3 regions of the Gottfriedia sp. ABJ_BB2_2 genome follow, and region 2 is predicted to be linked to each of the others. Evidence: riboswitches for the same ligand, from Rfam matches in the RefSeq annotation. Region 2 holds a riboswitch; each other region holds the start of a gene.
What was found. A riboswitch is a leader RNA that binds a small molecule or an ion and turns the genes downstream of it on or off. The one in region 2 is predicted to bind thiamine pyrophosphate.
Positions count from the first base shown of each region.

Region 1 (4,267 bases), on a different contig from region 2:
ATTAATCAAATTGGTTGGTGTTTGCCTAAATCCATCAAGAGCAGAAACGGTAACAGGAAAGAAGCAAACTAGTGAAATAATCATTAATTTCGGGAATACTCCAAATCCAAACCAAATAATCAAAAGTGGTGCTAAAACAATAATTGGTACGTTCTGTGACAAAATTAATAATGGATAAAACGCTTCTTTAAACCCTGGAATTAAATGTAGTACGATAGCAATCATCAGTCCTAAAAGAGTACCTACCAAAAAACCAAAGATAGTTAATTGTACAGTAGAGAGTACATGTGGAACTAATGAATCATAAGACTTAATTCCTTCTTTCAGTATTACGATTGGCCCTGGTAAGAGCCAAGCTTCTATTTTGAATAGTTTGATACACAGCTGCCAAAAAATTAAAAAAAGAAGGATGACAAGAATCGGTTGCCATCCTTTTATTTGTTTACGTTTCATTAACGATATTTCTCCGTCAAGTCATCCATAGCAATACCTTGTGGCTGATATAGTATTTTCATTTGCGTAATGACATTATGACAGCCGATTTCGATCATTTTTTCATTCATTTTTTGGACAATATTTAATAATTGATTTAAATCGCCTTCCATTGTTGTTTCTAAAGGTTGAACTTGGTATTTTACACCAGACTCATCGATTACTTTTATCGCCGCATCTACCGCTGGAATTACTTCCTCAATTTTGTTTGTTTTTGGTATAATTTGTACACTAATCAAAGAATTAGACATTTAAAGCTCCCCCTTATAAAAATTATTATTCTGGTAAAAACTCATTTGTAAAAGCTTTTTCCGGATCAAATTTACCTTCTAACAATTTATTTTCAGTTAACCACTCAGCATAGTTTTTCCAAATTGTTAACTTCTGTTCACCCCAACGACTTGCATCGTCTTGATATTTAGTTGAAAGCCATTCCTGACTTTTTTGGACTAACTCTTTATCTAAATCTGGATTATCTTTTAATAAAATATCTGCTGCTTCCTTTGGATGATCGATTGAATAAGTATATCCTTTAGACGCTGCCTTCATAAATGCTTTCACGACTTTTGGTTGATCCTTAATCATTTTTTCATTCGTTGCAAGTACAGGTGTGTAGTAATCTAATTTATCACTGTAATCAGTTAAATAAACCATATTTAATTTCTCATCGCGAAGCTCAGCTTCTATTCCTGTCCACCCTTGATAAATCCAAGCAAAATCAATATCACGCTTTACAGCTGTGAAGAAATCAGCATCACCCATATTAACGATATTTAATTTATTAACATCTGCATTTTCTTTCTTCATCAGTGAATCTAAAATGGCTTTTTCAACTGGAGAACCCCATCCACCATAAGTTTTACCTACAAAATCTTTTGGTGATTTAATATTTTTACTAACTGGTGAAGCAAAACCAGAAGTATTATGTTGAATAACAGCAGCAATCGACACAATTGGAACATTTTGTACTCTTGCTTGTGTAATTGACTCTTGGTATGATACGCCAAAATCAGCTTTACCAGAAGCAATTAATTGGTCTGCTCCTGTTTGCCCTGGACTAATAATGTCAACATTCAAACCTTGCTCTTTAAAATATCCATTTTCTTTTGCTACGAATAAACCTGTATGATTTGTATTAGGCGTCCAGTCTAGCACAACCGTCACCTTTTGTAGCTCTTTTTCTTTCTTTGGTGTTGATGAATTTTGTCCACTACATCCTGCTAACGTTAAGCAAAGTGCAAAAAAGCAAATCAGTAATCTTTTCATTCTATAACTCTCCTTTTTGTTTTGTTTATACAAATGAAATGTGTTAGTACCTTAGCAAGGCACTCGAACTAGACAAAAAGAAAACGCCCGAATAAATATCCGGACGTGAATGCACTGTAAAAAACTATATCAAAAGAGATACTGTTCCCTACGCTGGCATCACCCAGATCAGGTTCTAAGAGTCAGTATCTTACGGATACTATCTCAGCCAGCAACACTGGCTCCTCCACATTTTCTCGCATATAAACTTTTCAAGATAAATATAACAGATAAACCCCATAATTACGAAACATTTTCATCACATTTTAATAATTTAAATAATCTGTATAAATAGAAAAATATGAATATAGGAAAATCACTAAGGAATCTGTGTCTCACTCTTTTTTAACCTCTAGTAAATCCTTTATATTTCTCAATCATTAATTCGAGAACCATCGGAGCATATATAACAAATTAAACTTTAAAACACTCAAACAATTACTGCTCGAGTGTTTTTATTTTTTATTTAAGTCAAAATATTCTTTCAGCATAAAATTATTTTGTACAATATCTTCAAGTGTATATTGATCTAATACTTGTAAAAACTGATCTAACGCTTTATTAAATATATGCTTCAAAGAACAAACTGGAGTAATCACACAGTTATTGTTATGTTCGAAACATTCAACAATATGAAAGTCCTCTTCAGTTTTTCGAATTAATTCACCTATATTTATATCAGATGGTAGTTTTGCAAGTCGGATTCCACCATTTCGTCCTCGAATTGTTTCAATATACCCCATCTTCCCTAAGTTATATATTATTTTCATTAAATGATTTTTTGAAATATCATACGCCTCGGCAATATCCTTTATATTAACCAGTTTTTCATTTGGTTCAGTGGACAAGTATATTAAAACCCGAAGTGAGTAATCTGAATAATTGGTTAACCGCATAAATTCCCCTCACTCATTTATTTTGATTAATCATAGCATAATTGTGAACATTTTTTAAACTTTTATAAACTGAGGCTAAAAAGATGTATTTTACATATTGCTTTGAAGAAAATATAAGTCTACTATAAAGATGTATTAGAAATACTACTTTAGAGAAAAGAAGGGGTATAACATGCTATCTCAAAAAACAATCGACATTATTAAATCAACAATCCCAGTTTTAGAAGTAAAAGGGATTGAAATTACATCAGTTTTTTATAAAAACTTGTTTACAAATCATCCTGAATTATTGAATATATTCAATCATACAAATCAACAAAAAGGTAGACAACAAACAGCACTTGCCAACACAGTCCTAGCTGCGGCAAAAAACATTGATAAGCTTGAAACAATTCTTCCTGTTGTAAAACAAATTGCCCAAAAACATCGCAGTCTTTTAGTAAAACCTGAACACTACCCTATCGTTGGAGAACACTTATTAGGTGCGATTAAAGAAGTATTAGGTGATGCTGCAACCGATGAAATTATTAATGCTTGGGCTGAAAGCTATGGTATTATTGCACAAGTATTTATCGATATTGAAAAAGAAATGTATAATGAATCAGCTACACAAGAAGGTGGATGGAGTGACTTTAAAGAGTTCAAGGTCATTGATAAGGTTAAAGAAAGCGAAGTAATTACATCTTTCTACTTACTTCCAAAAGATCATTCCGTATTACCAACATTTTTACCAGGTCAATATATAACTGTTCGAGCAAAAGTAGAAGGACAAGAATATTTATTAAACAGACAATATAGTTTATCTGATGTACCTGGCAAAGAGCACTACAGAATTTCCGTAAAAAGAGAAGCTGAAGAACAACAACCTAAAGGAGTTTTTTCAAACTATCTTCACGACTTTGTTAATATTGGCGATTCATTAGAATTAACAGCTCCAGCTGGGGATTTCACTATAAACAATGATCTTGAATCACCTGCTGTGTTCATTAGTGGTGGAGTTGGAATTACACCTTTAATGAGTATGGTAAAATATATTGCTAATACTCAGCCAAACCGTAAAGTAGAAATGGTTTGTGCCTCAAGAAATGCTAACCTTCAACCATTCAAAAATGAGTTAATCTCACTATCAGAACAATTAAATGACTTTTCTTTATCATTTATTTATGAGAATCCTTCTGAGGATGATTTGAAAAATCCGTACTTTAAAAAGCAAGGTTATATTGATGCTGCTTGGTTAACATCTAATATACAATCTGTTGATGCACATTATTATGTATGTGGCCCAGTGCCGTTTTTAAAAGCAGTTGTTTCAAGCTTAAAACAATTGAATGTTCCAGAAACACATATTCACTTTGAATTCTTTGGACCTTCAATGAGTCTAGAAGCATAGGATAGATAAAAAGGATGCTCTATTTTTTGAGCATCCTCTTTAACTTTTTATCAATAAGGCAGTTTTCTTTAGAGCGGTAGGAATGATAAAACTACCTAATATTGCTAGCAAATCACTTGAAAATGTTTTTTTAATACAACCAAAAACGAGACTACTGATGAAAATATCATATAATACAAATCTG
Region 1 is NZ_JBVFKR010000010.1:57,245-61,511, reverse strand. Features, by position in the region: gene ACX6U0_RS17825 (ABC transporter permease) at 1-453, opposite strand, end outside; gene ACX6U0_RS17820 (thiamine-binding protein) at 453-743, opposite strand; gene ACX6U0_RS17815 (ABC transporter substrate-binding protein) at 769-1,758, opposite strand; TPP riboswitch at 1,887-1,996, opposite strand; gene ACX6U0_RS17810 (RrF2 family transcriptional regulator) at 2,253-2,693, opposite strand; gene hmpA (NO-inducible flavohemoprotein) at 2,866-4,083, shown strand.
Region 1: another riboswitch for thiamine pyrophosphate. It lies ahead of ACX6U0_RS17815 (ABC transporter substrate-binding protein); the one in region 2 lies ahead of thiC (phosphomethylpyrimidine synthase ThiC).

Region 2 (4,267 bases):
ATTAACCTCCACCTACAAAATGTATTAATTCTACAATATCTCCGTTTGAAAGAACTGTAGTACCGTACAGTTCTCGATACAATATTTCTTTATTCACTTCTACTACAACGATTCGATTCGCTAATTGATAAGAATGAAGTAAATCTTCTACTGTGCAGATACCTTCAGCTAGCTGAATACTTTTACCATTTAATTGGATGAGCAATATTCATACACCTCTCTTTAAAATTATCGATTCACTTTAAACGCTTCTACCCACTCAGGTCTGACTTTTCGTTTAAGAATAAAATCACGAATCATTTTGCCTGTAGCAGGGGCAAGAAGAATGCCATTTCTAAAGTGTCCAGTAGCAAAAAATATATTGTCGTCATCTGGGTGTTTTCCGATATATGGTTTTTGATCAAATGTTTGTGGTCGTAAACCTCCCCAAAAAGATTCAATGTTCATTTTGCTAATATCAGGTAGCATCTTTTTGGCAGTATTAATTAATGATTCAATACCTTGTAAGTTTGGTTTTTCATCCCAATCGTTTTGAATCATAGTTGCACCAATCACAAGCTTTCCATTGTTTCTAGGAACAATGTAGTTATGATCATGGAAAATTGTATGCTCCAGCGTCATGTGTTCACTTGTTACCGAAAGACACTCCCCCTTAACCGGGGTAAGACGATTACTTAATCCGAGTTGTTCAAAAAAAGATGTGCTCCAAACCCCGTTTGCAATTACGATATTTTTAGCTGTAAACTGACCATTTGTAGATTGAATGGTAAATGTACTTTCATTTTTTCGAATCTCTATAACACTAGTATTCTCGTGTATTGTAGCTCCGAGTACTTGTGCACTTTTACAAAAAGCATTACAGACAGAAGTAGGTAGGACGTTTACATCATCTTCTATATATGCTGCTCCAATTATATTTGTTGTGATATTAGGTATTTTTCTTTGAATTTCATTTGGTTCATACCAAATGACCGTTGGTTGTGAAAGAAGGGAAGCTAATTGCATTTTTTCTGCATTATTATAAGCTAGTTTGAAAATCCCACCAGTTTTCAACTCAATGTCGATGTGACTTAGTTTTTTTAGGTCCTCTTTCAGTTGAAAATAAGATAATTGACTACTTCTTGCAAAAGGCAAAAAAATCTCTGTATCATTACACTCAGAATGAGCTCCCAGCATACCTGCTGCAGCGCTAGTAGATTTAGAACCTATTGTTTGTGCTTCGAGAACGGCAACGTCTATTTTTTCCTTTGCCAAGTAATATCCGATTGAGCATCCAATGATTCCACCACCAATTACAATTACTTCAAAATGTTGTTTCATAGAATACTAATGCACCTCTCCACATATTTTAGAGCAGAATCGCGCGGATTTTCAGAAGAAAAAATACCCGACATGACTGCAATTCCATCAATCTGACATTCTTTTAATATTGGAAGATGATCAGGAGCTATTCCACCAATTGCGTAAACTGGAATTGTAAGAACATTTTTTATCTCAATTAACGGATCAATTCCATTTGGACTTAAACCTTTTTTGCAATTTGTCTCAAAGCAATGTCCATAAATGACATAATTGGCGTGATCTTTTTCAGCTTGTATTGCTTCAGCTACTGAATGGACTGAGCGACCGACATTCATTGTTGGATAATGTTCTTTTACTAACTTGACTGGAAGTCCGTGAGTTGGCAAATGAATGTTGAATAGATTTGTTAGTAATGCTACGTCTAATCTGTCATTCATGATGATCTTGTTCATAGGTACTCCGTTATCGCTTAAAAGGTTTAAAAGCATAAGTAGTTCTAAACTGCTTTTCGATTTTTCTCGTATATAAACAAAATCAACAACATCATGTATTTGAATAATCATTGTTGCAAGTTCATGTATTGAATACATATTATTCGTCACTGCAATTAGCTTCAAATTTGCTCCTCCTTTTTGAAAAATTAGGGTGTATGTATTTTTAAATAAGAAAAACCACTTCCCAAAAATGGAAAGTGGTTTGTAAGTTACACAAATAAACGCATAAAAAGACATTGCGCCACTTTCCTACGCAGGTACGAGCCTGTTCAGGTTATGAGGGTTTAAAAGTAACTACTTTATTCTCAGCCCTTATCAAGGGATCCCCTAGTGATGAATACACTATGAAAATTAAGTTTAGCATAGCATAAAAATAAAATAATTCAAGATTAAAAAAATGATAGTTTGTAAATGGTATTTCAAAAGTTATCAAAATAGACACTGAAAGTTAGCGAAAAAAATAATTTTTTAAATCGAAAATAGTGAATGTTTCCAAGGGTATATATGCATTTTCATACAATATTGTAAAATTTTAGGGGAATAAAATGATTTACAAGATTGAAGCTTAGGTTTATATTAAGTCTGTACAAATGAATAGTTTGACTAGGGGTGTCCAATAAGTTGGGCTGAGAGAGAAACGCGTTTTAAGTTTCTTAACCCTCAGGACCTGATCTGGTTCATACCAGCGTGGGGAAGTTAGCGTTTATTACAGTAGTGTCAATTTAGCATTATTGTAGTCAAACTAACCAATAGCCGGGTCTTATCAAGATAAGATACGGCTTTTTTTCATGCTTATTGTGGATTGGATTTTGTTCTTTTTAATCACATTAAAAAGGGGAAATCATAATGAACAATTCTGTAAATGAAATGAATTTTTCTATCATGTCTAGTTTTTCGGGAAGTAAAAAAGTATATGTCGAAGGATCAAGACCGGACTTGTTGGTTCCAATGCGTGAAATCAAATTAAGTCCAACAACTGGATCATTTGGGGAAGAGGAAAACGCTCCTGTTCGTGTCTACGATACAAGCGGTCCTTATACTGATGAAAGCGAAACAGTTGATATTCGAAAAGGTCTTAAGTCGATAAGAGGAAAATGGATTATCGAACGTGAAGATGTAATCGAGTATGAAGGACGTGAGGTAAAGCCTGAGGATAATGGTTTTAAAAGTGATATTGTACAGAAAAATATAGAGGTCTTCAAGGGACTAGATAGAAAACCATTACGAGCAAAAGATGGTGCAAATATTACACAGTTGCATTACGCACGACAAGGATTGATCACACCGGAAATGGAATTTATTGCAATTAGGGAACATGTTTCTCCTGAGTTTGTCAGGTCCGAAGTAGCGAGAGGAAGAGCAGTCATTCCTTCAAATATAAATCATCCAGAGAGCGAGCCAATGATAATTGGACGTAACTTTCATGTGAAAATTAATGCCAATATTGGTAACTCAGCTGTTACTTCATCTATTGAAGAAGAAGTTGAAAAAATGACTTGGGCAACACGCTGGGGAGCAGATACAATGATGGATCTTTCTACCGGAAAAAATATTCACACAACTCGTGAATGGATTATTAGAAATTCACCAGTACCGGTTGGAACAGTACCTATTTATCAGGCACTGGAAAAAGTTAATGGAATCGCTGAAGACTTATCATGGGAGGTATTCAGAGATACATTAATTGAACAAGCGGAGCAAGGTGTCGACTATTTTACAATTCATGCAGGTGTACTTTTACGCTATATACCATTAACTGCTAAACGTGTTACAGGTATTGTTTCTAGAGGTGGATCGATTATGGCTCAGTGGTGTCTTGCACATCATAAAGAAAATTTTTTATATACTCATTTTGAAGAAATTTGCGACATTATGAAACGATATGATGTGACATTTTCACTTGGTGATGGGCTAAGACCTGGCTCCATTGCTGATGCAAATGATGAAGCTCAGTTTGCTGAATTAGAGACACTTGGGGAACTGACGAAAATAGCATGGAAGCATGATGTCCAAGTAATGATTGAAGGACCAGGTCATGTTCCAATGCATTTAATTAAAGAAAATATGGATAAACAATTAGAAATCTGTAATGAAGCACCTTTTTACACTCTTGGACCACTAACAACTGATATAGCACCAGGTTATGATCATATTACTTCTGCAATTGGTGCAGCCATGATTGGTTGGTTTGGTACAGCAATGCTATGTTATGTAACACCAAAGGAGCATCTTGGATTGCCGAATAAAGAAGACGTAAGAGTAGGTGTTATTACGTACAAAATTGCTGCGCATGCCGCGGATCTAGCGAAGGGCCATCCAGGTGCTCAAAAAAGAGATGATGCGTTATCTAAAGCCAGATTTGAATTTAGATGGAGAGATCAATTTAACCTATCATTGGATCCAGAAAGAGCAATGGAATACCACGATGAGACATTACCTGCTGAGGGTGCAAAAACAGCCCATTTCTGTTC
Region 2 is NZ_JBVFKR010000002.1:686,844-691,110, reverse strand. Features, by position in the region: gene thiS (sulfur carrier protein ThiS) at 2-205, opposite strand; gene thiO (glycine oxidase ThiO) at 229-1,320, opposite strand; gene ACX6U0_RS08350 (thiamine phosphate synthase) at 1,317-1,919, opposite strand; TPP riboswitch at 2,026-2,135, opposite strand; TPP riboswitch at 2,392-2,507, shown strand; gene thiC (phosphomethylpyrimidine synthase ThiC) at 2,640-4,267, shown strand, end outside.

Region 3 (4,267 bases), on a different contig from region 2:
CATGACTGGCGAACCACCAATCGCAAGAACCATATTTGCACAATCATTAACCGTTACATAGTTTGTAATATGATGTACTAATGGTTTTTTACCCTTTACATCTCCAATTAACTGACTGATTTCATTAAGAACTGACATGTTTATTTCCCCCTACATGCTGATTAGTAAATTTATTTATAACAAATTGAACGACAATATAAATCAAACCAATGACTACCATACTAGGAATAGTTGCTCCTAGAAAACTATCAAATTGTACAAACTGTCGATAGATAAATATCCCAACTACCCAAATAAGCATAGCAACCCAATCTAACATTAAGGTTTTTCTAATTTTTGTACGCTTTAAAATAAAATAATCCGTTAACAAAATTGCATACAAAGGTGCAAAAAAAGAACCAATTAAATATAAAAATCCTTCATATTTTTCAATCGGAAATACCATTGCAAGTATTGTTCCTATAATCGTCAATACAATTGCGACATGCTTTCCATTTAATTTGGGAAATACAGTTGTCAATGAAATACCACCAGAATATGCATCCATAAAAGTAGTCGTAACTGTTGCTAACACAACGATTCCAACTGCAAATAATCCAAGATTTGCACTCATTAGAACTGCCACTGGATCATATTCATTAAATGCTAGAGCAGCCCCTAGTCCGATTGCATACATCCATGAACTACCAACCATATAACCAACGAAACTTCCAATTGCACCTTCACGAGTTGACTTAGCAAAACGAGTATAGTCACTTATTAATGGAAGCCATGATAATGGCATGATAACGGATAGTTCTACTGCAGCACCAAAAGACATCTCAGAAGTACCAGGTTTAAAAAGGAATTCACTATGCTTGAAAATAACAAAGCACAAAACAATCGTTAGTAAAAATAATAGCGCTACTGCTACACTATTTAACTTCTTCCAAGCATTTTGACCAAAATATAACCAAATACAAATCAATAAGCCAACAATAAGACACCATACCCAAGGCTGATTAAAATGAAAATCAGATCTAGTTACTACATTAATAGATCTAGCTCCTGTAACAATCATAACTGCCGTCCAGCCCACTAGTTGCAACACATTTAATATAGAAAATAAATAACTGCCATATCTTCCAAATGATATTTTAGTAGATTCCATTGCCGTTAAACGCTCTCTTGAACCGATAACGCCACCTAACACAAGAAGTAGCGTACCAAGTAAATGTCCGATTAGAATAGCAGTCAATCCTTTTGTAAAACCTAAAGGTGCAATGAGCGCACCAGTCATAATTTCAGCGATTGAAACTGCGGCACCAAACCAAAGTGTTGCGAAGTTCCATCTTGTTAAATTGCCAGTTTGTTTAGACATGCAAAATACCCGCCTTTTGATACATTGAATAAAAATGATGTACGGGACCTACGCCCTTCCCGATGGAGAATGAATGTTGAATTGCTAATGTTATGTATTCTTTTGCCCTACTAATTGCTTCGTTTAATTGAAATTCATTTGCCAGATTAGAAGCTATGCTTGATGATAAAGTACACCCTGTACCATGTGTATTATTGGTAGCTATTCTAGTACTCTTATAATAAGTAAATTCATCCCCATCATAGCTAACATCTGTCGCATCGTTTTCTAAATGACCACCTTTTACAAGAACAGCTTTAGCACCTAATGTATGAATCAAAATTGCAGCCTCTTCCATCTCTTGAATAGTTGAAATGCTTTTACCTGTAATTACTTCTGCCTCAGGTAGATTAGGTGTTATGACAGTTGCTAATGGAATCAATTCTTGAATTAACGCTTCTTTCGCATCTGGGCTTAACAAATCATAACCGCTTTTCGAAACCATAACTGGATCAACGACAATGTGCTTTGGCTTATACTGTCTTAGTTTTTCAGCAATGATTTTAATCGTATCAATTTGTGATACCATCCCAATCTTTACTGAATCAACTTCAATATCAGTAAAGATTGCATCTAGCTGACTTGCTATCATTTTTGGTGTTATATCTTGAACTGCAAATACACCTTGTGTATTTTGAGCCGTCACTGCGGTAATCACACTCATGCCAAAAACACCATGAGCTGAAAATGTTTTCAAATCCGCTTGAATTCCAGCCCCACCACTTGAGTCAGAACCCGCAATTGTTAATACTTTTTTCAATTTTTTTCCTCCCATTTAGTGAATAGACTTTTTTGATCTACAGATAGAAGTTGTGGATTGATTTAGAGAACAAAAAAAGCACAAATCCCCATAGGGACTTGTGCTCGAACAAATCAATGTTGTAAATGCATATAAATATGCATTTAATCGCTCACTTTCCTACGCTGGCATTATCCAGATCAGGTTAAAGGGTCAAAGACAATTGTGTCTTAATCTCAGCCGACCATTTACGGCACCCCTAGTACTATTCAAAATATCAAATTGTATTTCTCTTACATATTAATTAATACTATTACTAAATTCAAGTAGTTAGACTAATTTATTCATCTTGAATGATTTACATTTAGTTTGAAGATCATTTGTTGGTCAAATTTGGTCTTAGCTTATCCATTTTTCACAAGGAGTTGTTCGCTTGTTAATAGTAAGCCAGAATCAATATAAAACCGCTCTGGATGTGGATGGCTGAGAAAATCATGATGAGAAATAGACCAACCGTATGCCCCTGCATAGCTAAATAAGAGAATATCACCTACTCTTAATCTAGTTATATTTACATCTCTTGCAAGTACATCATTAGGAGTACATAACTCACCTGCTACTGTAATGTTCGCATTCATTAGTTCAGGACGCTCAAATGAGTATGACCAATTTTCTACTGGAACAATTGTAAAAGGATGATTTTGTTTCCAAGCAGCTGGAAGTCTTAAATGGTGACTTCCACCACGGAGTACACAAAAATATTGTTCATGATTTTGTTTAATATCTAAAACCTCAGTCGCATAATATCCACATGATGAGGTAATATAACGTCCACATTCAAATAAAATTTGCCAGTTTTTATCTTTGTTTTTTTCTATGATTTTATGTAAAACAATCATAAATTCTTCCCAGTTAAACTGGTCATGTAATTCTAGATAGTTAATACCGATTCCACCTCCTACATTCAGGTAGGAAATATCTAGATTAAACTCACTTTCCCAAGCTCTAGATAATGCAAAGCAATGGTCTACAAAATAAGCATGTGCCATCGCATCAATATTATTAGACATGGCATGAAAATGAAAACCGCATAGTTTTATATTTGGCATTGATTTCACTAGTGATATTGCCTTTGGTATCTCTTTTTCATCAATACCAAATTGAGTTGGAACACCAGCCATTTTTAACTTGGCATTCGGTACAGACCGGCGAAGATTCACACGAAATAAAATCGATACATTAATTTCTCTTTTTTTGGCAATATGGTTCACTACATTTAGTTCATGGAAACTCTCCACATGTAATAAAGTCACACCGTGATGGATTGCCATGTCAATTTCTTCATAAGTTTTTCCAGGACCACCGAACAAAATCGGAATATGCTGATCGACTGACCTAACTTTTTCAATTTCCCCTAAAGAAGCAACTTCAAACCCACTTACATGTGGAGCTAACGTTTTAAGCAGCGTTTCATCAGAGTTGGCTTTAATTGCGTAGAATAACTGACAGCTTGCTGGAAGAGTTGTCAAAAGTGCTTCTACGTGACTACGTAATTTTGATAAGTCATATATATAAGCACAAAGTGGTTTCTCTTGTTTCATTCGATAAGTTTGCACAATATTTTCAATCAACTTTCTAAAACCTCCATCGAATTATATTTTCATGATTTGTTTTCTTTTCATCACAATCATTAATGTCGTTATAATACAACCTAATCCCATTACATTACCTGCCAAGTGAGTTCCTAAACTCGTTGCTATTGCTCCAATTAATAACGCTCCTAAAGGAATAAAGCCTCTGTCCATTAAAGCGATACTTAATATTCTGCCACGAAGATGATCTGGTACTTGCTTCTGTAACGTAATGCGGCTTAATGTACGATAAGTTTGACTAGTTAATCCAACTAAAAACATCGCGATACTGGCAATCATTAGATTTGTTGTTCCAATAAATAAAAGTAAAGAGCAGCCAAAACTAATGATTGAATAGATTAACCATTTACCTGGTTCATTGATTTCTTTACCGATAGATAACCATGTCGTGCCTGCAATTGCTCCGACTGATGAAATCGATAGTAACATTCCAAACCCTTCAGGTCCTAAGTGTAGAAGCTCTCTAGCAAATAATGG
Region 3 is NZ_JBVFKR010000012.1:78,584-82,850, reverse strand. Features, by position in the region: gene thiM (hydroxyethylthiazole kinase) at 1-138, opposite strand, end outside; gene cytX (putative hydroxymethylpyrimidine transporter CytX) at 125-1,360, opposite strand; gene thiD (bifunctional hydroxymethylpyrimidine kinase/phosphomethylpyrimidine kinase) at 1,353-2,159, opposite strand; TPP riboswitch at 2,299-2,409, opposite strand; gene ACX6U0_RS19060 (type III PLP-dependent enzyme) at 2,543-3,769, opposite strand; gene ACX6U0_RS19055 (MFS transporter) at 3,791-4,267, opposite strand, start outside.
Region 3: another riboswitch for thiamine pyrophosphate. It lies ahead of thiD (bifunctional hydroxymethylpyrimidine kinase/phosphomethylpyrimidine kinase); the one in region 2 lies ahead of thiC (phosphomethylpyrimidine synthase ThiC).